Regions from separate parts of the Streptomyces sp. NPDC057702 genome, predicted to be linked through region 2. Evidence: riboswitches for the same ligand, from Rfam matches in the RefSeq annotation. Region 2 holds a riboswitch; the other holds the start of a gene.

Region 1 (14,388 bases), on a different contig from region 2:
AACTGGATCATGCCGCTGCAGATCGGCGCGCCCGACGTGGCGTTCCCGCGGCTGAACATGTTCGCCTACTGGCTGTACCTGTTCGGCTCGCTCATCGCGGTCGGCGGGTTCCTCACCCCCAACGGCGCGGCCGACTTCGGCTGGTTCGCCTACTCCCCGCTGTCGGACGCGGTCCGCTCGCCGGGTGTCGGCGCCGACATGTGGATCATGGGTCTGGCCTTCTCCGGCTTCGGCACCATCCTCGGCTCGGTCAACTTCATCACCACGATCATCTGCATGCGCGCTCCCGGCATGACGATGTTCCGGATGCCGATCTTCACCTGGAACGTGCTGCTCACCGGTGTGCTGGTGCTGCTCGCCTTCCCCGTGCTCGCCGCCGCGCTGTTCGCGCTGGAGGCGGATCGGAAATTCGGGGCACATATCTTCGACGCGGCCAACGGCGGCGCACTGCTATGGCAACACCTCTTCTGGTTCTTCGGCCATCCAGAGGTGTACATCATCGCCTTGCCGTTCTTCGGCATCATTTCCGAGGTCATTCCGGTCTTCAGTCGCAAGCCGATGTTCGGTTACATCGGTCTGGTGGCCGCGACGATCGCCATCGCCGGTCTTTCGGTAACGGTCTGGGCGCACCACATGTACGTCACAGGCGGCGTGCTCCTACCGTTCTTCTCCTTCATGACCTTCCTTATCGCGGTGCCAACCGGTGTGAAGTTCTTCAACTGGATCGGCACCATGTGGAAGGGCAGTCTGAGTTTCGAGACACCCATGCTGTGGGCGGTCGGCTTCCTGATCACCTTCACCTTCGGTGGCCTGACCGGCGTCATCCTGGCCTCGCCGCCGATGGACTTCCACGTCTCCGACTCGTACTTCGTCGTCGCGCACTTCCACTACGTCATCTTCGGCACCGTGGTGTTCGCGATGTTCTCCGGCTTCCACTTCTGGTGGCCGAAGTTCACCGGCAAGATGCTGGACGAGCGGCTCGGGAAGATCACGTTCTGGACGCTGTTCATCGGCTTCCACGGCACGTTCCTGGTGCAGCACTGGCTGGGCGCCGAGGGCATGCCCCGCCGGTACGCCGACTACCTGGCGGCGGACGGCTTCACCACGCTCAACACCATCTCCACCATCAGCTCGTTCCTGCTGGGCCTGTCCGTCCTGCCGTTCTTCTACAACGTGTGGAAGACCGCGAAGTACGGCAAGAAGGTCGAGGTCGACGACCCGTGGGGCTACGGCCGTTCGCTGGAGTGGGCGACCTCCTGCCCGCCGCCGCGGCACAACTTCCTCACGCTGCCGCGTATTCGCTCCGAATCCCCGGCGTTCGACCTGCACCACCCGGAGATCGCCGCGCTCGACCAGCTGGAGAACGTCGAGCACACCGAAGAGAAGGCCCTCGCGGGTGGCAAGGAGGCCGGCAAGTGAAGATCCAAGGCCGGATGTTCATCTGGCTCGCCGTCTTCATCCTCGCCATGGCGATCGTCTATGGCGTCTGGTCGAAGGAGCCGGTCGGCACGACCGCGCTGTTCCTGTCCTTCGGTCTGAGCATCATGATCGGCTACTACCTGGCGTTCACCGCGCGCCGGATGGACACCGGTGCGCAGGACAACAAGGACGCCGATGTCGCTGACGACGCCGGTGAGCTGGGCTTCTTCAGCCCGCACAGCTGGCAGCCGCTGTTCCTGGCGGTCGGTGGCGCGTTCGCCTTCCTGGGCGTCGTGTTCGGCTGGTGGCTGATGTACTTCTCGGCCCCGATCATCCTGATCAGCATCTTCGGCTGGGTCTTCGAGTACTACCGCGGCGAGAACCGCACCCAGTAGGGAGCACCCGCGCCGCCCGAGGCCCGGACACCCCATCGGGGGAGTCCGGGCCTCACGCGTGTCCCACCCGGGGCACGCCCCTCGTTTGCGCCGCTGCGCGCGCCGAATCCCGCCGCCGTTCTTAGCGTGTGGACATGAGCCACACCTCTCGCACCCGAATACCCATCCGCTGCGCCCTCCTGGTGACGCCGCTGGCGATAGGCGCCGTGGCGTGCGGCGGCTCCTCCCCCGACCCACTGGCGGACAAGCCCTACGACGCCGCCGAACAGGTGGCCTTCAGCGGCGACCCGGACGGCCGCGCGGCCGACCCCGACCGGCCCCTGGAAGTCACCGCCAAGGGCGGCGGCAGCCGGATCACCGACGTCACCGCCACCGACGCCACCGGCCGCTACCTGCGCGGCGAACTCACCGCCGACGGCAAGCGGTGGCGCTCCACCGCCCCGCTGGCCGCAGGGGCCCACTACACGCTCCGGGTGAGCACCGAGAACGCCGACGGCCGGCCCGGCCGCAAGACCATCGGCTACGACACCGCGCCAGCCGACAAACTGCTCCGCGTACGCTTCGGCCCCGACGGCGGCACCTACGGCGTCGGCCAGCCGATCACCGCCGAACTCAGCGCCCCGGTCAGGGCCCGCGCCGACCGGGCCACCGTCGAACGCGCGCTGCGCGTCAGCTCCCGGCCCACCGTCGAGGGCGGCTGGCACTGGATCGACGACCGCACCCTGCACTACCGCCCGCGCGCCTACTGGCCCGCCCGGTCCACCGTCACCGTGCGCAGCCTCCTGGACGGCATCAAGGTCGCGGGCGGGCTGTACGGCGGCCCCGCCAAGCCCCTCACGCTGCGTACCGGCGCTCGGATCGAGGCCGTCACGGACGCCTCGGCGCACCAGATGACCGTGCGTCGCGACGGCAGGGTGCTGCGCACCATCCCCGTGACCACCGGCAAGCCCGGCTTCGACACGCGCAACGGAGTCAAGGTCGTGCTCGCCAAGGAGTCCTTCGTCCGCATGCGCGGCACCAGCATCGGCATCGCGGAGGGCAGTTCGGACTCGTACGACCTGCCGGTGCACTGGGCCACCCGGGTCACCTGGAGCGGCGAGTACCTGCACGCCGCGCCCTGGTCGGCCGGCTCGCACGGAGCCGCCAACGTCAGTCACGGCTGCACCGGCATGAGCACCGCCAACGCGCGCTGGTTCTTCGACACGGTGCGCCCCGGCGACCTGGTCACCGTCACCGGCAGCGGCGGCACCACCATGACACCGTTCGACAACGGCTTCGGCGACTGGAACCTGTCCTGGGACAAGTGGCGTCAGGGCAGCGCCCTGACCGCGGGCCTGCGCCAGGACGGCGGCCCGGCCGACGCGGCCCGGCTGCGCCCGGCGATCTGAGGCCACCGCGCCGGGCACGTACCCGCCCGAGCACGCCGAAGGGGGCCCGGCGACACCGCGTGCCGGACCCCCTCACTCCGCTGGGCGTACGCCGCCCGTCAGGCGCTGACGGCCCGCTTCGCGCGCAGCAGCCCGGCCAGCGCGTCGGCCAGGGCCACCGGGTCCACCGGCAGCGTCACGGCGGCCTCGGCACGGCTCCAGGTGGCCAGCCAGGCGTCCTGTGGGCGGCCCATCAGCAGCAGCACCGGCGGGCAGGCGTAGATCTCGTCCTTGATCTGCCGGCACACGCCCAGGCCGCCCGCAGGCGCCGTCTCGCCGTCCAGCACGCACGCGTCGATCCCGCCGACCTCCAGCGCCTCCAGCACGGCCGGCAGGGTGGCGCACTCCAGGTACGTGACCTCGGGGACGTCGGCCGCCGGCCGTCGCCCGGCCGCCAGTCGCACCTGCTCGCGGGTGCCCGCGTCATCGCTGTAGACCAGCACCGTGGCAGTGGGCCGCATCTTTCCTCCAGGCAGGTGGACGGCACGAAACGGAGTGGGTCCGTGGGGCGGATGCTACTGCGCCGGGGCCCCTCGCGAGGAGAGGTCGTACGCATCCACGCCGTACGGCTCCCCGGGCCGAACCGGCCCGACCCGGCCCCGCACGCCCCGACCAGGGGCCGCCGGAGGCCGACGGGGCGTCAGGAGGGCGGGCGAGCGGAACCCGTTGCGGAGCCGGGCATACCGTTTCGCTCCTTCGGGGGACCGCTGGAATAGGCCGTACGAGCCGCTTGAACAGCCTTGACACTCCGAACGGGACCCCCCGAGGTGAGGGCGGGATAAGCGACCGACATAATGTCGGTCGTGGCGACAGCAACAGCAACAGATACCGGGCACGCGCACCCGTCGGTCAACCGGCCGAACCTCACCAGCGTCGGAACCATCATCTGGCTGAGTTCCGAGCTGATGTTCTTCGCGGCCCTCTTCGCGATGTACTTCACCCTCCGATCGGTGACCGGAGCAGAGCACTGGAAGGAAATGGCCGATGCGCTGAACTTCCCGTTCTCCGCGACGAACACCACGATCCTGGTGCTCTCCTCCCTCACGTGCCAGCTCGGCGTCTTCGCCGCCGAGCGCGGTGACGTGAAGAAGCTGCGCATGTGGTTCGTGGTCACCTTCGTGATGGGTGCGATCTTCGTTGGCGGTCAGGTCTTCGAGTACACCGAACTGGTCAAGCACGAGGGTCTCTCGCTCTCGTCCGACCCGTACGGCTCGGTGTTCTACCTGACCACCGGCTTCCACGGGCTGCATGTGACGGGCGGACTCATCGCGTTCTTGCTGGTCCTGGGCAGGACGTACGCGGCCAAGAGGTTCACCCACGAGCAGGCGACGGCGGCCATCGTCGTGTCGTATTACTGGCACTTCGTCGACGTTGTCTGGATCGGCCTCTTCGCCACGATCTACATGATCAAGTAACCGGTCCCGCACCGGACCCGCGTTTCACCAGAGACGCAGCCAGAAGCATCGACGCAGAAGATCCTGACACCGGGGTAATCCGTGAAAAAGCTCTCCGCACGACGGCGCCATCCGCTGGCGGCGCTCGTCGTCCTACTCTTCGCGCTGGCGGCCACGGGGGGGCTTTACGCCGCGTTCGCGCCGGCGGACAAGGCCAAGGCCGACGAGGCCCAGACCTCCCTCGCCATCGACGAGGGCAAGAAGCTCTACGCCGTTGGCTGCGCCAGTTGCCACGGCACTGGCGGCCAAGGCACATCTGACGGTCCGAGCCTGGTCGGCGTCGGCGCCGCCGCCGTGGACTTCCAGGTGAGCACCGGCCGCATGCCGGCTCAGCAGAACGGTGCCCAGGCCCCGAAGAAGCCCAAGGTCTACACGGCCGGCGAGACCGAGCAGCTCGCGGCGTACGTCGCCTCGCTCGGCGCCGGTCCAGAAACGCCGACCAAGGGTCAGTACAGCCTCGACGGTACGGAGGACGCCGCCAACGGTGGGCAGCTCTTCCGTTCGAACTGTGCCCAGTGCCACAATTTCTCGGGCAAGGGCGGGGCGCTGAGCAACGGCAAGTACGCGCCCCCTCTTGACGGTGTGAGCCCGAAGCACATCTACGAGGCCATGCAGACCGGCCCGCAGAACATGCCGTCTTTCCCCGACTCGGTCATGCCGGAGAAGGAAAAGAGGGACATCATCGCCTACCTCAACAAGGTCAACAGCGACGACACCGAGAGCCCCGGTGGTTTCCAACTGGGTGGACTCGGCCCGGTGGCTGAGGGCTTGTTCGCCTGGGTGTTCGGCCTGGGCGCTCTGGTCGCCATCACCATTTGGGTCGCAGCCCGGACCACGAAGGCCAAGAAGTCATGAGCAGCCAAGACAACTCAGAAGAGAACCTGCCACAGCAGCAGGACGACGCCGACGGCGGCGCGCTGGCGACACGGGAGGACCCGTTCGCCAACCCGGGGCTGCCACCCCACGAACACCGTGTGCAGGACATCGACGAGCGGGCCGCCAAGCGCTCCGAGCGCGTGGTCGCCGGCCTCTTCACGCTGTCGATGCTGTCCACGATCGGCTTCATCGCCTCGTACGTCTCGTTCCCGGTCGACAAGATCGTCTACGTCTTCCCGATCGGGCACGTCAGCGCGCTGAACCTCTCGCTGGGTCTGACGCTCGGACTGGCGCTGTTCTGCATCGGCGCCGGTGCCATCCACTGGGCCCGCACGCTGATGACCGATGTCGAGGTGCCCGAGGAGCGGCACGACATCGAGGCCTCGCCCGAGGTGCGCGAGGAGGTGCTCGCCGGGTTCAAGGACGGCGCCCGCGAGTCCGACCTCGGCCGCCGCAAGCTGGTCCGCAACACGCTGATCGGCGCGGTGGCCATGGTCCCGCTGACCGGTCTGGTGCTGCTGCGTGACCTGGGCCCCATGCCGGGCACGATGCTCCGGCACACCAAGTGGGCCAAGGGCAAGATGCTCATCAACGAGAACACGCACGAGCCGCTGCGCCCCGAGGACATCGCGGTCGGTTCGTTGACGTTCGCGATGCCCGAGGGTCTCAGCGAAGAGGACCACGACTTCAACAACCAGATCGCCAAGGCGGCGCTCATGATCGTCCGGCTCCAGCCGGAGAACATCAAGGACAAGCGCGAGCTGGACTGGTCGCACGAGGGCATCGTCGCGTTCTCGAAGATCTGCACGCACGTCGGCTGCCCGATCAGCCTCTACGAGCAGCAGACTCACCACGTGCTGTGCCCGTGCCACCAGTCGACCTTCGACCTGACCGACGGCGGCCGAGTCATCTTCGGCCCGGCGGGCCACGCCCTGCCGCAGCTTCGGATCACGGTCAACGACAAGGGCTACCTTGAGGCGATGGGCGACTTCGCGGAGCCCGTCGGTCCTGCCTACTGGGAGCGCGGATGAGTACTGCAACCGACACTCGGCGCAAGAAGGCTCCAGCGGGCGAGCGCGTCGCCGACTGGGCCGACAGCCGGCTGGGCATCTACGGCCTGGCCAAGGCCAACATGCGCAAGATCTTCCCCGACCACTGGTCGTTCATGTTGGGTGAGGTCTGCCTCTACAGCTTCATCATCATCATCCTCACGGGTGTGTACCTGACGATGTTCTTCAACCCCAGCATGGGCGAGATCGTCTACGACGGTCCCTACGTCCCGATGCAGGGGATCCGGATGTCGGAGGCGTACGCCTCGACGCTGGACATCAGCTTCGAGGTCCGTGGCGGTCTGCTGATCCGGCAGATCCACCACTGGGCCGCGCTGATCTTCGTCGGCAGCATGTTCGTGCACATGATGCGCGTGTTCTTCACCGGTGCGTACCGCAAGCCGCGTGAGATGAACTGGGTCTTCGGCTTCCTGCTGCTGGTGCTCGGCCTCTTCACCGGCCTCACCGGCTACTCGCTGCCGGACGACCTGCTCTCCGGCACCGGTGTCCGCTTCACCCAGGGCGCCATCCTGTCGGTGCCGCTGATCGGTACCTACCTGTCGATGTTCCTCTTCGGAGGCGAGTTCCCCGGACACGACTTCGTCGGCCGGTTCTACTCGATCCACATCCTGCTGCTGCCGGGCATCATGCTCGGCCTGGTCGTGGCGCACCTGATCATGGTGTTCCTGCACAAGCACACCCACTGGGCCGGGCCCGGCAAGACCAACACCAACGTGGTGGGCACCCCGTTCCTGCCGGTGTACATGGGCAAGGCCGGCGGCTTCTTCTTCCTGGTCTTCGGTGTCATCGCGGCCATCGCGGCGGTAGCCACCATCAACCCGGTGTGGGCCATCGGTCCCTACCGACCAGACCAGGTGTCCACCGGCGCACAGCCGGACTGGTATCTCGGCTTCGCCGAGGGCCTGATCCGGGTGATGCCTGGCTGGGAGATCAACGCATGGGGTCACACCCTGGTGCTGGGTGTGTTCATCCCGCTGGTGATCTTCCCGCTGGTGCTGCTCGCCATCGCCGTGTACCCGTTCATCGAGTCCTGGGCCACCGGCGACAAGCGCAACCACCACCTGCTGGACCGGCCGCGCAACACGCCGACCCGGACCGGTTTCGGCGTCGCCTGGATCACCACGTACCTGACGATGCTGATCGCCGGTGGAAACGACCTGTGGGCCACCCACTTCCACCTGTCGATCAACTCGATCACCTGGTTCTCGCGCATCGCGTTCTTCGTCCTGCCGGTGCTGTCGTTCATCGTCACCAAGCGGATCTGCCTGGGTCTGCAGCGACGCGACAAGGACAAGGTGCTGCACGGCCGCGAGTCGGGCATCATCAAGCGCCTGCCGCACGGCGAGTTCGTCGAGGTCCACGAGCCGCTGTCGCAGGACCAGCTCCACACCCTCACGGCGCACGACCAGTACGAGCCGCTGGAGCTTGAGGCCGGAGTCGACGAGAACGGCGTGGAGCGCAAGGCCACCCGTTCCGAGAAGCTGCGCGTCAAGCTCTCCAAGGGCCTGTACGGCGAGGACAACCAGATCGCCAAGCCGACCGTCGAGGAGTACAAGGAGATCACGAGCGGCCACGGCCACCACTGATCCCACCTGATCACCCGCTGATCGCCACAGCGAAGAGTCCCGTCCAATGTCTGGACGGGGCTCTTCGTGGTTCCCGGCCCTCGATAGGCTGGCATCACACCCAAAACCACCACCAGGAGCGTGGACCATGAACGTTGTGACCCCGGTAGGCGGCGACAGCGCGACGGCCCACACCTGGCCGGGTATCCTGCGCACCCTCCTCGCCGGCCAGGACCTGAGTGCCGACGCCTCCGCCTGGGCGATGGACCGCATCATGCGCGGGCAGGCCAGCGACACCCAGATCGCGGGCTTCGCGGTCGCCCTGCGGGCCAAGGGCGAGACGGTCGACGAGGTCGCCGGCATGGTCCGCACGATGTACGAGCACGCCAACCTCATCGAGGTGCCCGGGCCCACCGTGGACATCGTGGGCACCGGTGGCGACGGGGCCAAGACGGTCAACATCTCCACCATGTCCTCGATCGTCGTCGCCGGCACCGGCGCTCGGGTCGTCAAGCACGGCAACCGGGCGGCCTCCTCGGCCAGCGGGGCGTCCGACGTACTGGAGAAGCTCGGCGTCAACCTGGACCTGACGCCGGCACGGGTGGCCGAGGTCGCCGAGGAGGCGGGCATCACCTTCTGTTTCGCCGTCAAGTTCCACCCCTCGCTGCGGCACGTGGCGGCGGCCCGCCGCGAGCTGGGCATCCCCACCACGTTCAACTTCCTGGGGCCGCTGACCAACCCCGCCAAGGTCACGGCCCAGGCCACCGGCGTGGCCGACGCCCGGATGGCGCCGATCCTGGCCGGCGTGCTGGCCGGCCGCGGGTCCAGCGCGCTGGTCTTCCGTGGCGACGACGGCCTGGACGAACTGACCACCACCGCCACCTCACGCGTGTGGGAGGTGCGCGACGGGGCCGTGCGCGAGCAGACCTTCGACCCCCGCGACGTCGGCCTGGAGATGGTGCCCGTGGAGGCCCTGCGCGGCGCCGACGCCTCGTACAACGCCGACGTCGCCCGGCGACTCCTGGCGGGGGAGACCGGACCCGTCCGGGAGGCGGTGCTGCTCAACTCGGCGGCGGCGCTGGTGGCCCTGGACGGGCTGCGCGCGGAGTCGGCCGCGGAGTCGGCCGGCCGCTTCGAGGTGGGTGCCCCGGCGGCCGAGTTGCCGCCGCTTCCCGACCGGATCGCGGCGGCGTTGGGCCGCGCCGCCGAGTCCATCGACTCGGGCGCGGCCCAGCGCACCCTGGACCGCTGGGTGGCCGCCAGCCAGGCGTAACCGCGACAGGATCAGGTCAGGGCGCGTCCCCGCGCGGGGGCGCGCCCTGGCGTTCTTCTGCCCGCCGTACGCGCCGTTCCGCGCTGGTCACGGGGGTGTGCCACGAGGGCTCGGGGTGGGCGCGGAGTGGCTGGTTCGATGCCCTGTTCGGGCCGGGTGGGGGAGGGCGGCGTTTGCGGTGGGGCCAGGGTGTGGCATGATGCTTCGCAGGTCACGAGTGACAGCGATTCAGGCCCCGGCCCGCTGTCCGGCAACCCTCCGTCCGTGGCGGGGTGCCCCGGGTGATGACCAGGCCGTAGGCAGCGAGGTCTACGGCAAGCGCGGACCCCTCCGCACTCGTTTCGAGTGAGACATCCAGGGGTCCTGGTGGTCGAGGGAGAAGCTCCGTGAGTCAGCGAATGCGCTAGGGCCCAGCGGCCCCTGTTCCTCCTCCGGTTCTCTCCGGATGTTCCGGCCCATCCTCCGTGCCCTTCGCCGGGCGCTTCCCGGGCCGTTTTCCGCACCTGTCGACGGGTCACCCGTCAGCCGTGCGTTTCCCAAGCCCTGATGCTTCCCTTCGTGTGAAGCCCTGCCCTGCCGGGAGATCTCGCCATGTCCACGCGCCCCTTCGCCGCCGCCCCCACCGCCTTCGCCCCCGCCACCACGGACGCCCCCGGCGCCACCGCCGAGGTCACCGCCGCCGGCGCGGCGCCGGCCGAGCCCGCCTGTGACGCCGTGGCGGAGGCGGCGCCGCTGCCCGTGCTGGGCGACGAGGTGCGGGTTCCGCTGGTCACCGGGGGCGAGGTCACCTACGCCGCGCTCGACTACGCCGCCAGCGCCCCCGCGCTGCGCCGGGTGTGGGACGACGTCGCCGCGTACGCCCCGTACTACGGCAGCGTGCACCGTGGGGCGGGCTACCTCTCGCAGCTGTCGACCGACCTCTTCGAGACCAGCCGCGCGGACGTGGCCGCCTTCCTCGGCTGCCGCGAGGACGACCAGGTCGTCTTCACCCGCTCGACCACCGATTCGCTGAACCTCCTGGCCGCCGTGCTCCCCGCCGGCACGCGGGTGTTCGTCTTCGAGACCGAGCACCACGCCGCGCTGCTGCCCTGGGAGCGGCAGGAGGGCGTGAGCGTGACCTACCTCAGCGCGCCCCGCTCGCCCGCCCAGGCCGTGCGGACCCTGACGGACGCGCTGGCCGAACGGGCCGCGTCCGAGGGGCCCGCGCTGGTCTGCGTGACCGGCGCCTCGAACGTCACCGGCGAGCTGTGGCCGGTACGCGAACTGGCGGCGGCGGCACACGCGCACGGCGCCCGGATCGTGCTGGACGCGGCCCAGCTCGCGCCCCACCACCCGGTCAGCGTCGCCGAGTTGGACGTGGACTGGATCGCCTTCTCCGGCCACAAGCTGTACGCGCCCTTCGGCTCCGGCGTGCTCGCCGGCCGCGCGGACTGGCTGACCGAGGCCGAGCCCTACCTCGCCGGCGGCGGCGCCAGCCGCACCGTGACCCGCGCCGAGGACGGCGGCGTCGACGTGGCCTGGCACACCACCGCGGCCCGGCACGAGGCGGGCTCCCCGAACGTGATCGGCGTGTACGCCATCGCCTCCGCCTGCCGGGCGCTGACCGAGGCCGGCTTCGACACGCTGGTGGCCCGCGAGCAGCGGCTGATCACCGCCGTACGAGAGGGGCTCGCGGACGTTCCGCAGGTGCGCTTCCTGTCGCTGTTCGGCGACGACGCGCCCCGGGTCGGCGTGCTCTCCTTCGTGGTGGACGGCTGGAACAGCTCGCACTTCGCCGCCGCGCTCTCCGCGGAGTACGGCATCGGCGTACGCGACGGCCTCTTCTGCGCCCACCCGCTGGTGCGCACCCTGCTGGACAGCGAGCCGACGGAGCCGGGGGAGTGCGGCGCGCCGGACCAGGCCACGGGCGGCTCGGGCGCGCTGAACGCGATCCGGGTCAGCTTCGGCGCCGGCACGCCCGACGAGCACGTCGAGCGGTTCGTGCGCGCGGTACGCGAGCTGGTGAGCCAGGGCGCCCGTTGGAGCTACCGCACCGAGGGTGGCCGCTGCGTGCCGGACCGCGGGGCGGGCGCGCGCTGACCCGTCGGCTTCCACCTGCCCGGCGCGCGAGGTCGCCGCACTCGGCCGGGGCGGCTCAACTGGCGTGGGGCGCCGATCCGTCGCGCTCGGCCAGCCCGTAAGCCGCCCCCGCGCCGCTCGTGGCGGAGCCCGGGTCTCAGCCCGACGCGAGGGCCGGCCCCGGCAGCGGGGCGGGCCGAGCCGGGGGCGGCGGACAGGCCGGGGTGCCGGCCAGCCGGGTGCCGATGAGGATCATCCGCAGGGCCGCCTCCGCCGCGTCCGCGAGGAACTCGCCGCCCCGGCCCAGGGCTTCGGCGAGCGCCACCGGCCTGGGCAGGATGCCGTGGTAGGCGTCCACCCCGGCCCCGCGCACCTCCCGGGCGCCCTCGCCGATGGTGCCCGCGAGGGCGAGCACGGGCCGGCCGTGCGCCGTGGCCCGGCGCGCGACCTCGGCCGGGATCTTGCCCCGCGTGGTCTGCCGGTCGAGCGCGCCCTCGGCGGTGACGACGAGATCGGCGCGGGCCAACCGGGCGTCGAGGTCCAGGCCGTCCAGGAGGACGTCGAAGCGGGGGAGCAACTGCCCGCCGAGCGCCGCCAGTCCCGCGCCCAGGCCGCCGGAGGCACCGGTTCCGGGCCCGTGGCGCAGATCGAGTCCGGCCGGGGCGGGGTCGACGGATACGAGGCTCAGCCGTGGCGGAGCGAGCGCGGGGTGACCCGGAGCGTGCCCCGTCGGGTGGCCGGTGGTCTCGCGGCCGGCCCGGGGCCGGCCGCGGGCACGCCGGGCGAGGCGGGGCTCGTGGACGTCGCGCGTCAGCACCAGGGCCCAGCGGTCCAGCGCCGCCGACAGCTCCTCGACCTGTTCCGGGGTGGCGCCCTTCTGCGGGCCGAAGACCCGGGCCACACCGTGCGGACCGGCCAGCACGTTGAACGGGTTGCAGGCCACCTGGAGTTCGACGTCGGCGAGCCGGGGATCGAGGCCGCTCGCGTCGATCCGGGCCAGCCGGGTCAGGGCCCGGCCACCGGGCGGGAGCTCGCGACCGTCCGCGTCCAGCAGTCGGGCGCCCAGCGCCTGGAGCGCGCCCGCGCCGCCGTCGGAGGTGCCCGAGTCGCCACAGCCGACCAGGACGCGACGGGCCCCGTGGTCCAGCGCGGCCCGGACGAGTTCGCCGACGCCGCGCGTGGTGGTGGCGCCCGGGTCGCGCCGGCCGGGTGGCACCAGGGCCAGCCCGGCGACGGCGGCCATCTCGACCACGGCGGTACGCGCCCCGTGACCCGCGCGGGCGCCGGGGCCGAGCAGCGCGAAGTGGGTGGGCACCGGGTCGCCGACCGGCCCGGTGGCGATGCGGTGGTGCAGGGCGCCACCGCTGGCGGCGGCCAGCGCCTCGGCGGTCCCCTCACCCCCGTCCACCAGCGGTATCAGGTCGGTCTCGGCATCCGGTACGACGCGCTGCAGCCCCTCGGCGATGGCCTCGGCGGCCTCGCGCGCGGACAGCGACTCCTTGAAGCCGCTGGGGGCCACGGCACAGCGCAGCGGGCGGGAGGTGTGGGCGTTCATGGTGCTCCGTGAGTGCGGGTGCGGGTGGGTGAGGTGGGACGAGGGATGTCGGCGGCGCGGCGGCCGGGGCGTGGGGTGACGGGAGTGGCGGGGCGCGGCGCGGTCCCGGTGTGACGCCGGAGGGCGAGGGCCGGCCTGGTGCGGGGGGTCGGTGTGGCGCGTCACCCGCCCGGGGCGGGGCGCGGGTCAGAGTGGTACGCCGAGGAGGGGCCAGACGGCGAGGGCGAAGACCAGGACCAGGGCCGCCGTCAGCGGGGCCAGGACCAGGGAGAGGCGGAGCAGGTCGCGCGGGGTGTAGGTGGGGGTATCCGGCAGGCCCGCGTACAGGGCGACCGGTTTGGCCGAGGCCGGCAGGGTGTGGCAGAAGCCGGCCGCCGCCGTGGAGGCCAGGGCGGCGGCGACCGGGTTGACGCCCGCCTCGCCGGCGGCGGCCACCACCAGCGGGACCAGCACGCTGGAACGGGCGGAGCGGGACTGGAGGACCAGGTGGGCCGCCGTGCTGACCGCGACGACCACGCCCAGGAACAGCCAGGGCGGTACGCCGTCGCCGGGCAGGCCCGACACCAGCCAGCGGGCCGCGCCGGAGGTGGCGAGCGCGATGCCCATGGCCATGGTGGCCGCCATGAACAGCAGCAACGACCACGGCACGGTGCCCAACGCGTCCTTGAGCCGCACCGTCCCCAGCGCCGGCGAGGTGGCCACCAGCGCGCCGATCAGCGCCACGACGGCCGGCGGCACCTGGTGCAACGGCTCGGCGCACCACAGCAGGACGACCGTGCCGAGCAGCAGCGCGCAGCGGGCCTCCGCGGGTGTCAGCGGGCCGCTCACCGGCTGCGGGGTGTGCTCCCGCAACTGCTCGACGGTGATGCGTACCGGCCCCTCGCGGTCGGCCCGCCGCGTCGTGGTCACCAGCACGACCTCGGCCGCGAGATGAGCGGAGGCGACCGCGAGCGGCAGCCCGAGCAGCAGCCAGCGGGCGAAGCCGATCTCCTCGCCGGTGCTCTCCCACAGCACCGAGACGGTGATCAGGTGAGCACCGGCGCCGATCAGGGTGGCCACGGCCGAGAGCAGGATGACGGTGGGGAAGAGCAGCGCGAGCATCACCACCACGCGCTTCCGGTCGGCCAACACCCTGGCCAGCGCCAGGAACACCGGCAGCGCCAGAGCCGCCCGGCCGGAGGTGGCCGGGATGGCGAAGGCGGTGGCCACCAGGGCGGCCGTGGTGAGGTGGGCGAGTTGGCGTACGCTGCGCGCCCCGCTCACCAGGAACGCGGCGGCCCGGCCGGCGAGCCCGCT
Region 2 (14,388 bases):
ATCCAGCGCACGGCCGACGCCACGGAGAACGAGGAACGTTAGGTTGGCCGGCGTGACCCACCCCGCCGAGCCCGACCCCACTCCGGACCCGCCCCGCCCCGCGTCGGAGCGGATATCCCCTGACGCGGGCGTGGTCGCTGACGCGGGCGCTGATACGGGTGCGGGTGCGCGCGCCGGGGCCGACGAGACCGCCGGGGCCGCCGAGTCCGACGAGGCCGGTGAGCCGAGTCGGTCGTCCCCGGGCTCCCCGCCCGGCGAGGGCGACACGCTCTGCGCGCGGGACGCCGCCGTGTTGGCCATGGAGAGCCGTGGCTGGCCGGGGCCCGGTGTGAAGGAGCGGACCATCCGCGAGCGGCTCGGCATGTCCCCGACCCGCTACTACCAGGTGCTCAACGCCCTCCTCGACGACCCGCGCGCCCTACGGCACGACCCGGTGACGGTCCACCGGCTCCGACGGCTCCGCGACGACCGCCGCGACCGCCGCTGACCCGGCAGCCGTTGACCCACTCGTCCTGACGCGGCCGGCCCTGACCCGGCAGCCGCTGACTCACCCGTCCTGACGCGGCCGGCCCTGACCCGGTCACCTGGCCGGGCGGATACGGCACCGCTCCGACACGAGCCGCACACCCGGACGCCGGCGGTCCCCGCGCACGGCCCGGCTCCGGCGGACGGTTCAGCTCCGGCGGAGGTGTCCCGTTCCCGCGCGGGTCGGCCCCGGCGGGCGTGTCCTGTCTCGCGCGGGTCGGCCTCGCGCACCGCGCGGCGTGGGGTACCGCACCCCGTGGTGCGCACGGCGCCCCGTGGTGCGCACGGCGCCCCGTGGTGCGCGGGGCGCCCCGTGGCGTGTCGGGCCCGTGACGGGGCGGCGGCCGAAAGCGTGTGGTGGGTGGTGGCTGGTCCGGCACCGGCGACGGGGGCGGGGCGCGCCGGTAGGGTCGGTCGTATGGGCATTCCCGTCCCCGCCACCGCCGCCGGCCGCGCCGGCCTCGCCGCGCTGCTCGCCCGGCCCGAACGGGCCGTCATCGCACTCGACTTCGACGGCACGCTCGCCGAGATCGTGCCCGACCCGGAGCAGGCCCGCGCCCACCCCGCCGCCGTGCCCGCGCTGGCCGCGATCGCCCCGCTGGTCGGCACGGTCCTCGTCCTCACCGGCCGCCCCGCCGAGGTCGCGGTGCGCTACGGCGGCTTCGCCGGCGTACCCGGCCTGGAGCGCCTGGTCGTTCTCGGCCACTACGGCGCCGAGCGCTGGGACGCGGCCACCGGCGGGTTGCACGCCCCCGAGCCGCCGCCGGGGGTGGCCGCCGCGCGCGCCGAGCTGCCGGCCGTGCTCGCCCGCGCCGTCGGGGCCGACGGCGCCTGGGTCGAGGACAAGAGCCGCGCCATCGCCGTCCACACGCGTCGGGCCGTCGATCCACAGGCCGCGTTCGAGGCGCTGCGCGAGCCCCTGGCCGGGCTCGCCCGCCGGCACGGCCTCATCGTCGAGCCGGGCCGCCTGGTCCTTGAGCTGCGCCCGCCCGGCGTGGACAAGGGGACCGCGCTCACGTCGTTCGTCACCGAGGTGGACGCGGAGGCCGTGTTGTACGCGGGCGACGACCTCGGCGACCTCGCCGCCTTCGACGCGATCGAACGCCGCAGGTCAGCGGGCCAGCCCGGGGTGCTGGTGGGCAGCGGCAGCACGGAGGTCACCGCGTTGACCGAGCGCGCCGACCTCGTCGTGGACGGCCCACCCGGCGTGGTGGCCCTCCTCACGGCCCTGGCCGACGCCCTGCGCTGAACGTTTCCCCCGCCCGCCCGATCACCCCGGCCACCCGGCCAGGCGACCATCGAGCGCCCCACCCCGTCCGGGCCGGCCCCCGTCCGGCTGGCCAGCCATCGGGCCCGCCCCCCTTCGACCGGGCCCGCGTGCGAGGGGGCCCGGGCCGGCAGCCGACGGGGACGCCGCGCACAACGCCGTGGCCGCCCCGCACCAGGGGGCGGCGGGCGTCCACGGTGGGAGGCGGGTGGGCGACCGCCTCGGCGGAGCGCCCCGCGCTACGTCGCGCCCAGGGCGCGTAGCTGGGCCAGGAACCACTCCCGGGGCGGCAGCGCCGTCGCCGCCTTGGCCAGCCGTTTCGTGCGTGCGGCGCGTTCGGCGGGGTCCATCGAGAGTGCCTCGTGCAGGGCGCGGGCCGTCGCCTCCACGTCGTACGGATTGACCGTCAGCGCGTCCTCGCCCAGCTCCGCGTACGCGCCCGCCTCGCGCGAGAGCACCAGCGCGCAGCCCGCTTCCGAGATCACCGGGACCTCCTTGGCGACCAGGTTCATGCCGTCCCGGATCGGGTTGACCAGGGCCACGTCGGCGATCCGGTACGCGGCCAGCGAGCGCGCGAAGTCGTCCTTGACGTGCAGGACCACCGGCTGCCAACCGGGCGTCCCGAACGCCTCGTTGATCTCCTCGGCGACCCGCCGCACCTCCTGCGTGTACTCCCGGTAGACCGCGAGGTCCTGGCGGGAGGGGTAGGCGAACGCGACGTGGACGACCCGCTCCCGCCACTGCGGCCGGTCGGTGAGCAACCGCCGGTAGGCGTGCAGGCCGCGCACGATGTTCTTGGACAGCTCCGTCCGATCGACCCGGACGATCACCTTCCGCCCACCCTCGCCTCCCTCGACGCCGCCGGCGGCCGGTGCGTCCGCGCCGGTCGGGCCGCCGTCGATCTGCGCGCGCAGCGCGTCCCGGCGTTCGGCCACGTCGGCCGCGCGCGAGCGGGCGCGCAGGAACTCCGCGTCCGCGCCCAGGCCGTGCACCCCGAGCCGGGTCGTGCGGCCGTCGAGCTCCACCGTCAGCTCGCCCGAGGCCGTGTCCCGCCCGACGCGGGCACCGAGCACCCGCGCGCAGCAGTCCGCGAACGCCTCGGCCCAGCGCGCGGTCAGGAAGCCGGCGCGGTCGCCGCCGAGGATGCCGCGCAGCACGGCCTCGGCGACGTCGTCCGGCAGCATCCGGTAGTAGTCCGGCGGCGCCCACGGCGTGTGCGAGAAGTGACCGATGCGCAGGTCAGGGCGGCGCTCCCGGAGCAGCGCCGGCACCAGCGTCAGGTGGTAGTCCTGCACCAGCACGGCCGCCCCCGGCGCGGCCTCGCGCGCGAGCGCGTCCGCGAACGCCCCGTTGTACGCCTCGTACGCCGCCCACTGGCGCGCGAAGTCGGCGTCGAACGACGGCTCCAGCGGCGTCTGGTAGAGCAGATGGTGGACGAACCACAGCACGGAGTTGGCCACGCCGTTGTACGCGGCGGCGAAGACCTCCGGCTCGATGTCCAGCATCCGCACCCGCTGGCCACCGGTGTCCGCGGTGTCCAACAGCGCCCCGGCCCGGCCGCCGGCGGCGTCCGGGGCGGCGCTCCGGGCGGTGTCGGCCCCGTCGCCGGCTCCCGCGCCGGCCCGGGCGGCGGCCTGGCGTACCGCCTCCCGGTCGCCGTCGCCGAGCGCGGCGCACACCCACACCGCCTGGGCGTCCGCGCCGATCGCGGAGAGGCCGGAGACCAGCCCGCCACCGCCGCGCCGGGCGGTCAACGCGGGCGGCTCGGGGGACGCGGCGGAACGGGGGGACGGCCGGGGCTCGGGCGCGCTCGCGGCGTCGGAGCCACCGGGTGCGGTTCGCGATGGCGAACGGGGCGGGGGTGACGCCAGCGCGTACGAGACGGGTCCGCGGTTGGAGGCGACCAGCACCAGGGCACCGGGCCCTGGGTCGGCGTCTCGCGCGGAGTCGGCGGCGTCCTGTGCGGGGTACGCGGGGACCATGCGGCGAGCCTAGCCAGGACCGGAACCGCTCAAACGTGCGGACGCATCCCGCCCCACCCGCCTACCCGGCCACCACCCGACCGCCCGACGACTCCCGCTACGCCGATTCCCGTACGCCGCGCCCGCCCCGTGCCACCCACGACCCCCGCGCGCCGCACGACCCCCGACCGCCCGCGTCGTCTCAGGCCGCCCAGCGCTCCGCGTACTCCGGGATCTCGATCATCGGCGGGCGTTCCTCGGTGTCCACCGGGTACGTGTGCGGGGTGAATCCGCCGTCCGCGCCACGCGTGAACTGCGTCAGCTGCGGGCGCACCAAGTGACCACGGGCCAGGCGTAGTTGGGCGGTGCGGTAGATGGCCGCCGCCATCCGGCCCAGGGCCTGGCCGTCCTGGTGGCGATGGCGGCGTACGCCCACGTCCACCTGGCCGAGCGCGTCGAGTCCGACCGTGTGCAGCGCGTCCACCAGCAGGCCGATCTCCACGCCGTAGCCGACCGGGAACGGCAGTCGCTCAAGGAGCGACCGGCGCGCCGCGTACTCGCCGCCGAGCGGCTGGACGAACCCCGCGAGCAGCGGCCAGTGCAGGTTCAGCAGCGGCCTGGCCACCAGTTCGGTCACCCGACCGCCCTGTCCGGCGGGCCCACCACCCACCACGTCGCCGGGTTCCTCGTCCGGCTCGACCGGGTGCCCCGACAGCTGGAGCGGCCGGTCGTACATCGCCTTGACGAACTGCGTCTCGGGGTCGGTGAGCAGCGGGCCGACGATCCCGGAGACGAAGGTGGTGGAGAAGTCGCGCAGGTCGGCGTCGACGAAGCAGACGATGTCGCCGTCCGTGGCCAACAGCGAGCGCCACAGCACCTCGCCCTTGCCCGGCACCGTCGGCACCCGGGGCAGCAGGCTGTCGCGGTGCACCACGCGCGCCCCCGCCGCCCGCGCGACCTCGGCGGTGCGGTCGCTCGATCCCGAGTCCAGCACCACCAACTCGTCCACCAGGGGAGCCGGGCCCATCAGGTCGCGACGTATCGCGGCGACGATCGCGCCGACCGTGGCCTCCTCGTTCAACGCCGGCAGCACCACGCTGACGCGGGTGCCGGTGGCCCGTTTCGCCGTCAGGAGCACGTCGAGCGGACGGTCGGCGGCGGACCAGGACCGTCGGCTCAGCCAGCGCTCCACCTCTTCCAGCACGTGCGTGACTCCTTTGCGCGCCGGGCGGCGCTCGATGTTACGTTCATCTCGTGGTTTGGACGACCCCCTCCAGGGTTCCAACCTTCGGTTACAGTCTTGAACAACGCGGATGACCGTCGCATGCCGGGGTCATCACGCCAACAAACGCCTGGCTCCAAGGAGCCGGTGCCATACCGCTCATCCAGAGGGGCAGAGGGATACGGCCCGTTGAAGCCCCGGCAACCCTCCAGTCGGTTTCTCGCGAAGCGAGGCTCCCGGCCGGGAAGGTGCCAATTCCGTCTCGTGACGAGATGCGTCGCGAGGAAGATGAGGAGAAAGGGCCTCGCCTCCATGGCTGTGCAAGTCACCGAAACCAGCACCACCACCCCCGCTGACCCCGCCGTTTCCACCGGCTCGGTCGATCTGGGCCCCGCCGTCGCGCTGTCCTGTCGCGAGTGCGGCGAGCGCTTCGACCTCGGTCCGATCTTCGCCTGCGCACTGTGTTTCGGCCCCCTTGAGGTGGCGTACGACCTGCCGACCGGCGACCCGGAGGCGCTGCGCGAGCGCATCGCGGCCGGCCCGAACAGCATCTGGCGGTACGCGCCGCTGCTGCCGGTGCCCGCCGACGTCGCCGCCAAGCCCAACCTGAACCCGGGCCTGACCCCCCTCGTCCAGGCCGACCGACTCGCCAGCGAGCTCGGCGTCACCGGCGGCCTGTACGTCAAGGACGACTCGGGCAACCCGACGCACTCCTTCAAGGACCGGGTCGTGGCCGTCGCCGTCGAGGCCGCCCGCGCCTTCGGCTTCACCACGCTCTCCTGCTCCTCCACCGGCAACCTGGCCGGCGCGGTCGGTGCCGCCGCCGCCCGCGCCGGCTTCCGCTCCTGCGTGTTCATCCCGCACGACCTGGAGGCGGGCAAGGTCGTCATGGCCGCCGTCTACGGCGGCGAGCTGGTGGCCATCGAGGGCACCTACGACGACGTCAACCGCTTCTGCAGCGAGCTGATCGGCGACTCGCTCGGCGAGGGCTGGGGCTTTGTCAACGTGAACCTGCGCCCGTACTACGGCGAGGGCTCCAAGACGCTGGCCTACGAGATCTGCGAGCAGCTCGGCTGGGAGATCCCCGACCAGATCGTCATCCCGATCGCCTCCGGCTCGCAGCTCACCAAGATCGACAAGGGGCTCAAGGAGCTGATCAAGCTCGGCCTGGTCGAGGACAAGCCGTACAAGATCTTCGGCGCGCAGGCCGAGGGCTGCTCGCCGGTCTCCCGCGCCTTCAAGGACGGGCACGACGTGGTGCGCCCGGTGAAGCCCGACACCATCGCCAAGTCGCTGGCCATCGGAAACCCGGCCGACGGCCCGTACGTGCTCGACATCGCCCGGCGCACCGGGGGAGCGGTGGAGGACGTCACCGACGCGCAGGTGGTCGACGCGATCAAGCTGCTCGCCCGTACCGAGGGCATCTTCGCCGAGACCGCCGGCGGCGTGACCGTGGGTGTCACCAAGAAGCTCATCGAGACCGGGCAGCTCGACCCGACCCTGACCACCGTCGTCCTCAACACCGGTGACGGGCTCAAGACGCTGGACGCCGTCGCGCCCACGGCCGGGCCCACCGCGACGATCAAGCCGAGCCTCGACGCGTTCCGCGCGGCGGGCCTGGCGGGCTGAGGCCCGCGCGTCGGCCAGGCCGTCGGTCGCGCCCGCGACGGCGGCCCGGCCCGACCGCCGCGACCAGCAAGCTCTCCCCGTTCTCCCACGAAGGTGACCCCAACATGAGCGTCAGCGTTCGCATTCCGACCATTCTGCGCACCTACACCGACGGCAAGGCCGAGGTGAGCGCCGAGGGCGCGACCCTCGGCGAGGTGCTGGCGGACCTGGAGAAGAACCACCAGGGCATCGCCGCCCGCGTGCTCGACGACCAGGGCAAGCTGCGCCGCTTTGTGAATGTGTACGTCAACGACGACGACGTGCGATTCAGTAGCGGACTGGAAACGGTCACCCCGGACGGTGCGGGCATTTCGATCATTCCCGCCGTCGCCGGCGGCTGACCGACCCGCTCCGCCGCGAACTGCCGGAACTGCCCCGTCCACCGGAAAGTGGACGGGGCAATTCCATGTTTAGAACCGCGATAGAGTTGAAGTGATCTCCTCTCCGCCTCACGGGCCCGTGTGTGGACCGCATATGGGAACCCGTCAAAATGTGCGCGAAGCGTGGACATGTTTTGCCGGTTTACTCCCGCCATGTCCGGCCCGACTTGACCGGTAATCGCCGGAATTCGCCCCGTATCGCCGATGACGCGTGCCCAGAATTCTCGTCCGATTGACCTGTTGCTCTGGGCATCTGGGCAGATACATTCAGCGGCGGTCGACGCGTTCCGGCGCACGCCCCAGGGGTCCCCTTTCCATTCGTCAGGGGTTCTCAGGGGTGAGGTCTGACCCGGGTCCGCGGAGTGCGGTCCTGCGCAAGGGCCAGCAATAGGGGAGTTAGGAATGGCTCAGGGCACCGTCAAGTGGTTCAACGCGGAGAAGGGATACGGCTTCATCGCGGTCGACGGTGGTGCGGACGTGTTCGTCCACTACAGCGCGATCCAGATGGACGGGTACCGCACCCTTGAGGAGGGCCAGCGGGTCGAGTTCGAGATCTCGCAGGGTCAGAAGGGGCCGCAGGCGGACATGGTCCGCGTGGCCGGCAGCTGAGCGCCGACCGACTGCAGCGTGAACAAGGGCCCGCACCCTCGGCAGGGGGGTGCGGGCCCTTCGCGTTGGCCTCGCCGGCCTGGCCGTTCCGACTACCTCACCCCGGTCGACCTCGCTGATATGGCTGACCTCGCCGGTCTGGCTGACCGTGCCGGTCCGGCCGATCTCGCTGACCCGGTTGACCTCACTGGTCTGGCCGATCTTGCCGACCTGGCTGGCCTCGCTGGTCTGGCCGAGGCGCCGGCCCCGGTCGACCTCGCTGGTGTGACTGACCTCGCCGACCCGGTTGGCCTCGCTGGTCCGGCTGAGCTCGCCGCCCCGGCTGAGCTCGCCGCCCCGGTTGGCCTCGCCGCCGCAGTTGACCCCGCCGGTCTGGCCGAGGTGCCGGCCCCGGCTGACCTCGCTGGTGTGGCCGATCTCGCCGACGCGGTTGGCCTCGCCGCCCCGGCTGACCTCGCTGGTGTGGCCGATCTCGCCGCCCCGGTTGACCTCGCCGACCCGGCTCGCCTCGCCGGTCCGGTTGACCTCGCTGGTCTGGCCGAGGTGCCGGCCCCGGTCGACCTCGCTGATATGGCTGACCTCGCCGGTCTGGCTGACCTCGCCGCTCGGGATGGGTTGGTTGGCCCGGCCGATCTCGCCGACCCGGCTGGCCTCGCCGACCCAGCTGACCTCGCTGGTCTGGCTCGCCTCGCCGACCCGGCTGACCTCGTCGACCCGGCTCGCCTCGCCGGCCGATCTCGCCGCCCGGCTGGCCTCGCTGGTGTGACTGACCTCGCTGGTCTGGCTCGCCTCGCCAACACGGCCGATCTCGCCGCCCCGGTTGACCTCGCCGACCCGGCTCGCCTCGCCGACACGGTTGGCCTCGCCGGTCTGGCCGGTCTCGCCGACGTGGTTGGTCCGGCTGGTGTGACGGGGCCGGTCGGGCCGACTGTTTCGCTTCGGTCGGTCGTCGCGTTCTGGACGGTGTGGGTGATCGCTCGGGGGGCTCGGGCGTCCTGGTCGGGCTGGCCTGGACGGCCTCGCCGCTTCCGCTCGGTCGGGCCGGGTGCCTCCGTGCGACGGTCTTGGTCCGGTCCAATCGCCGCTGGGCGGCCGGGCGCGTACCGCGTGGTGGTGGCCGGCCGGTGCGGCGCTCGGGGCGCGCTGGCGCCCGCGTGGCGGGTCGCTGGCGTACGGATGGGAGGGCCGGCTCGCGCCGGGGGCGTGGCCACCTCGTGTACGGCGGGGGTACGGCGCTCGCTCGGCCCGGGCTCCGCGACCCGGGCGGGCGCCCCCCAGCGGGCCCGGGCGACGTTCCGTACCTCGATCTGACCTCGCCGCGACCGTTCCCTGTCGTTGCGATCGCGTAGAGCGAACACATATGACGACGCGCCCGCGCGCCCGCCCCGCGAGCCCCCGTGGCTATGCCGCGAAGCGGCCCGTGCGCCCCGGCTCCCGGGCCCCTTCGTCAGCGTCCTCCGGAGCGTCGCCCGCCGCCGACACCTGTCCCGGCTCCGCTCGCGGAAGGGTTCGCGCGGGGCGAACTCCGCGTCGGTCGCCCCGGCCTTGAGCCCTCGCGCGCTCGCCCCGGTGGAGCGGGGTCCGGGGCCGGCGCGCCCGGTCGCCGGCCCCGTTCGCGAACGTCCTCGCGGGGTGCGGGTCGCCGCCGCCGGCGCCCGTTCCGGGGGCGCCGGCGGGCCGCACGCCCTGCTCCCGCCGGGTCCCGGGCGGTCACTCCCCGTCGGCGCTCCCGTGGAGCGGCCTTGCACTCTCATGGGTCGAGTGCTAATCATTGGCGTTAGCACTCTGATGTCGAGAGTGACAGCAGGACCGGGTCGGTGAGGCCCGCAGGCCGGGTGGGGAAGGAACCGCTCGGCAGGCAGGCCGTCCGTCGCGGGCGCCGCGCGCGGTCCGGAGTATCCACCCTCCCCCAGCCACTGGCCGGGGGGACCCCCAGTCCTGGGAGGACCACTTCACATGGCCAAGATCATCGCGTTCGACGAGGAGGCACGGCGCGGTCTCGAGCGCGGGATGAACCAGCTCGCCGACGCCGTCCGGGTCACCCTCGGTCCCAAGGGCCGCAACGTCGTCCTTGAGAAGAAGTGGGGCGCCCCCACGATCACCAACGATGGTGTGTCCATCGCCAAGGAGATCGAGCTCGAGGACCCGTACGAGAAGATCGGCGCCGAGCTGGTCAAGGAGGTCGCGAAGAAGACGGACGACGTCGCCGGTGACGGCACGACGACCGCGACCGTCCTGGCCCAGGCGCTCGTCAAGGAGGGCCTGCGGAACGTCGCCGCCGGCGCCAACCCGATGGCCCTCAAGCGCGGCATCGAGAAGGCCGTCGAGGCCGTCTCCGGCGCCCTCCTTGAGCAGGCGAAGGATGTCGAGACCAAGGAGCAGATCGCTTCCACGGCCTCCATCTCCGCCGCCGACACCCAGATCGGCGAGCTCATCGCCGAGGCGATGGACAAGGTCGGCAAGGAAGGCGTCATCACCGTCGAGGAGTCGCAGACCTTCGGGCTTGAGCTGGAGCTCACCGAGGGCATGCGCTTCGACAAGGGCTACATCTCGGCGTACTTCGCCACCGACATGGAGCGTATGGAGTCGGCTCTCGACGACCCGTACATCCTGATCGTCAACTCCAAGATCTCCGCGGTCAAGGACCTGCTGCCGCTCCTCGAGAAGGTCATGCAGTCCGGCAAGCCGCTGCTGATCATCGCCGAGGACGTCGAGGGCGAGGCCCTGTCCACCCTGGTGGTCAACAAGATCCGTGGCACCTTCAAGTCCGTCGCCGTCAAGGCCCCGGGCTTCGGTGACCGCCGCAAGGCCATGCTCGGCGACATCGCCATCCTCACCGGTGGCACCGTCATCTCCGAGGAGGTCGGCCTCAAGCTGGAGAACGCCGGTCTCGACCTGCTGGGCCGCGCCCGCAAGGTCGTCATCACCAAGGACGAGACGACCATCGTCGACGGTGCCGGTGACAGCGACCAGGTCCAGGGCCGCGTCAACCAGATCCGCGCCGAGATCGAGAACTCGGACAGCGACTACGACCGCGAGAAGCTGCAGGAGCGCCTGGCGAAGCTCGCCGGCGGTGTCGCGGTGATCAAGGCCGGTGCCGCCACCGAGGTCGAGCTCAAGGAGCGCAAGCACCGCATCGAGGACGCCGTTCGCAACGCGAAGGCCGCCGTCGAGGAGGGCATCGTCGCCGGTGGTGGCGTGGCCCTCATCCAGGCCGCCGCCGTCTTCGAGAAGCTTGAGCTCGAAGGTGACGAGGCCACCGGTGCCGCCGCGGTGAAGCTGGCCCTTGAGGCCCCGCTGAAGCAGATCGCCGTCAACGCCGGCCTTGAGGGTGGCGTCGTCGTCGAGAAGGTGCGCAACCTGACCGTCGGCCACGGCCTCAACGCCGCGACCGGTGAGTACGTCGACATGATCGCCGAGGGCATCCTCGACCCGGCGAAGGTCACGCGCTCCGCGCTGCAGAACGCCGCGTCGATCGCCGCGCTGTTCCTCACCACCGAGGCCGTCATCGCCGACAAGCCGGAGAAGGCCGCCCCCGCGGGCGCCCCGGGCGGCATGCCGGGCGGTGACATGGACTTCTGATCCGCCTCGCGGATCGGCTGCTCCTACGAACGAGGGCGGCACCCCCCAGGGGGTGCCGCCCTCGGGCGTTGTCCTGCCCGGCCCCGGGCCCGGGCGAAACGTCGCGTGACCTCCCGCGACCTCGCCGGACCTGGTGGGACCTCACGGCCGGGTACGGGCTGGCGCGCGACGCGCGCGTCGGCGGCGGTCGCGGGTGCGTCAGGCGGTGCGGGCGGCGTCGATCGCCACCCGCAGGTGGCCGTTCGCGTCGGCGAGCAGGCGCCGGGCGGCCGGCGCGTCCACGTCGGCGACCAGGGTGAGGATGGCGTCCTTGACCTCGCCGTCGGTGGCCGCCAACGCCTCCTCGATCCGCTCCTCCGGAGCGCCGGTGGCCAGCGCGACGATGCGCCGCGAGCGGGCGCGCAGCTTGTCGTTGGAGGCCCGCAGGTCCACCATCAGGTTCCCGTACGTCTTGCCCAGCCGGATCATGGTCAGTGTCGAGATCATGTTGAGGACGAGCTTCTGCGCCGTGCCCGCCTTCAGCCGGGTGGAGCCGGTGAGCAGCTCGGGGCCGACGACGACCTCGATGCCGTGCTCGGCCGCGCCCGCCAGCGCCGAACCCGCGTTGCACGCCAACCCCACGGTCAGCGCGCCGTGCTCGCGCGCGTACGTCACGGCCCCGACGGCGTACGGCGTACGCCCCGACGCGGAGACGCCGACCACGCTGTCGCGGTCGGTCAGCTTCAGCGCGGCCAGGTCGGCGGCGGCCAGTTCGCCGCTGTCCTCGGCGGCCTCCGCCGAGGTGACCAGCGCGCTCGGGCCGCCCGCGATGAGCCCGACGACCTGCTCGGGGTCCGCGTTGAAGGTCGGCGGACACTCGCTCGCGTCCAGTACTCCGAGCCGCCCCGCGGTGCCCGCGCCCGCGTAGATCAGCCGGCCGCCGTCGGCCATGCGCGCGGCGATCGCGTCGATGGCCGCCGCGACGCGCGGGAGCTGGTCGGCGACGGCGGTGGGGACGGCGGCGTCCTCCGCGTTCATCAGCCGGGCGATGGCGAGGGTGTTGAGCCGGTCGACGTCGGCGAGTTCGGGGCGGAACGCCTCCGTCGTCAGGGTGTCGAGCTGGGCTCGGAGCTGGTCGGGTGCTGCGTCGTCGGCGCTGCTGTTCATGGCGGCGGGGGCTCTTTCTTGGTACGGGTCGGGGGGAGACGCGAGGGGGAGCGGGGCCGGGACGCGTACGGGGCGCGGCGCGGGAGGGGTGTACCCCGCCGGGGGGGCGGTGGTGGGGCGGGGTCAGCGGCCCGCGCGGGGGTCGCGCCGGTGCGCCAGCGCCTCGTACGACGCCGACAGGGCCGGCGCGGCGGTCGCGTACGTGCGCTGCGCGACGCCGACGAACAGGCAGTCCACCACCAGGAGTTGGCTCGTACGGCTCGACATGGCCGCCGGGCGCAGCTCGCTCTCGCGGGCCGTGGAGGTGGTCAGCACCAGGTCCGCGTACTGCGCCACCTCCGCCTGCGGGTGCCCGGTGATCGCCACCGTCGTCGCGCCCTGGTCGAAGGCCCGGCGCAGCGGCTCGATGACGTCGACGGTGCGGCCCGAGTGCGTGACGGCGATGGCCACGTCGCCCGGCCGTAGCTGCACGGCGGCCGTGACCGCCAGGTGCGGGTCGGAGTGGGCGTGCGCGACCAGGCCGATGCGCAGCAGCTTCTGTACGAGGTCCTGGCAGACCAGGCCGGAGGCGGCGATGCCGTACGCGTCGACACGGCGGGCGGCCACCAGGGCCGCGACGGCCGCGTCGAGCTGGCCCACGTCCAGCGCGGCGGCCGTGTCCGCCAGGCACTGCCGCTCCTCCTCGGCGAGCTTGGCCACGACGTCGGCGATCGGGTCGTCCACCGCGATGTCGGCGGTGACGGCGGGCGCGCGGCCCGCGCTCTGCTGTGCGGCGAGCGCGGCCAGCGCCAGCCGCAGGTCCCGGTAGCCCGGGTAGCCGAGGACGCGGGCGGTGCGCACCACGGTGGCCTCGCTGGTGCCGGTGCGCTCCGCGAGGCCGGTGACGGTGAGCGCGGCACAGCCGGCCGGATCGGCGGCGACGGTCTCGGCGACCCGCTGCATGGAGCGGGTCATGGACGGGGCCAGGGCGCGGACCTTGGCCGTCAGGGCGGCCGGGGCCGGCGGCGGGGCGTCCACCCCGATGAAAGTTTCTTTCAGTTTGCTGCTCACCTCTGAAAGGTATTTTCAGGCATGGCGGGCGTCAACCCCGCCCGCCCCCGACAATGGAGGCATGGAGCTCGAACAGACACTGCACATGGCCCGGTCGCTGGTGCTCGCCGACCTGTCGGCCGGAGACGTGGCGCGGGCGGACGTGGTCTCGCTCGTGGAGGACGCGGTGGCCCACCGTCGGTGGTGGGTCGAGCAGTGGCCCCAGGGGTCGGAGTTCGTGGCCGGCCTGGTCGCCCAGGACGTACAGGACGCGCTTCTCGAACGGTACGGGCGGTGGCCGCTGTGCCCGGTGTGCGTGAGCGGGGGCGATCCGCACGCGCTGGAGGTGGAGCCCGAGTTGGGCGCGGACCCGCACTGGGTGTGCGTGAAGACCACGGTGTCCGTCGCCCGGGTGGGCGCGCTCGCCGAGGTGATCTCGGGCGGCGCCGGTCGCGCCCGCAGACCCGGGGACGACCACTGATGGCCGTGTACATCGACCCGCCGGTCTGGCCCGGCCACGGCCGCATGTGGTCGCACCTGGTCAGCGACGTCTCGTACGCGGAACTGCACGACTTCGCCGAGCGGATCGGCGCCCCGCGACGGGGCTTCGACCGCGACCACTACGACCTGCCGTCCAGCAGTTACGCGGCGGCCGTGGACGGCGGCGCGATCGAGGTGACCAGCAAGGAACTGGTGCGGCGGCTCACCCAGGCCGGACTGCGGCGCCCGAAGCAGGGCGGCGACGGGGGCGCGCTCCCGCGCGCGGACAGCCTGGGCGAACCGGGTTCGGCGGGCGGCGCGGCGCCGTGACCGTTGGCGTCTGACCGTGAGCCCTGGCCTGGCGCCGTAACCGTCGCGTGCCGCCGCGACTCCTGGCGTGCCGCCGTGCCCGTGGCCTGGTGGTGTGTGGCGCGGCCCGGGGGTGTGTGGCTGCGGCCCGCCGGCGCCCCCCGGTGTGGCCGGCCCGGGCGCCATGGCCCTGACGCGGCCGGCCCCGCC

Evidence for each region. A riboswitch is a leader RNA that binds a small molecule or an ion and turns the genes downstream of it on or off. The one in region 2 is predicted to bind S-adenosylmethionine.
Region 1: it holds a riboswitch for S-adenosylmethionine, as region 2 does, so the genes downstream of both, ACFVFR_RS13750 (aminotransferase class V-fold PLP-dependent enzyme) here and thrC (threonine synthase) in region 2, are expected to answer to the same signal.

The regions. Positions count from the first base shown of each region.
Region 1 is NZ_JBHVJC010000015.1:61,870-76,257, reverse strand. It holds gene ctaD (cytochrome c oxidase subunit I) at 1-1,419, shown strand, start outside; gene ACFVFR_RS13790 (cytochrome c oxidase subunit 4) at 1,416-1,814, shown strand; gene ACFVFR_RS13785 (Ig-like domain-containing protein) at 1,949-3,202, shown strand; gene ACFVFR_RS13780 (hypothetical protein) at 3,301-3,702, opposite strand; gene ACFVFR_RS13775 (heme-copper oxidase subunit III) at 4,036-4,656, shown strand; gene ACFVFR_RS13770 (c-type cytochrome) at 4,738-5,550, shown strand; gene ACFVFR_RS13765 (Rieske 2Fe-2S domain-containing protein) at 5,547-6,602, shown strand; gene ACFVFR_RS13760 (cytochrome bc complex cytochrome b subunit) at 6,599-8,227, shown strand; gene trpD (anthranilate phosphoribosyltransferase) at 8,355-9,479, shown strand; SAM riboswitch class IV at 9,689-9,806, shown strand; gene ACFVFR_RS13750 (aminotransferase class V-fold PLP-dependent enzyme) at 10,071-11,558, shown strand; gene ACFVFR_RS13745 (glycerate kinase) at 11,695-13,092, opposite strand; gene ACFVFR_RS13740 (SLC13 family permease) at 13,279-14,388, opposite strand, start outside.
Region 2 is NZ_JBHVJC010000001.1:8,928-23,315, forward strand. It holds gene ACFVFR_RS00035 (extracellular solute-binding protein) at 1-42, shown strand, start outside; gene ACFVFR_RS00040 (DUF3263 domain-containing protein) at 53-487, shown strand; gene otsB (trehalose-phosphatase) at 944-1,774, shown strand; gene ACFVFR_RS00050 (trehalose-6-phosphate synthase) at 2,032-3,774, opposite strand; gene ACFVFR_RS00055 (glucosyl-3-phosphoglycerate synthase) at 3,956-4,957, opposite strand; SAM riboswitch class I at 5,132-5,270, shown strand; gene thrC (threonine synthase) at 5,288-6,604, shown strand; gene ACFVFR_RS00065 (MoaD/ThiS family protein) at 6,709-6,984, shown strand; gene ACFVFR_RS00070 (cold-shock protein) at 7,426-7,632, shown strand; gene ACFVFR_RS00075 (hypothetical protein) at 7,682-7,900, shown strand; gene ACFVFR_RS00080 (hypothetical protein) at 7,919-8,398, shown strand; gene groL (chaperonin GroEL) at 9,589-11,214, shown strand; gene murQ (N-acetylmuramic acid 6-phosphate etherase) at 11,413-12,360, opposite strand; gene ACFVFR_RS00095 (MurR/RpiR family transcriptional regulator) at 12,484-13,410, opposite strand; gene ACFVFR_RS00100 (hypothetical protein) at 13,472-13,870, shown strand; gene ACFVFR_RS00105 (DUF4031 domain-containing protein) at 13,870-14,199, shown strand.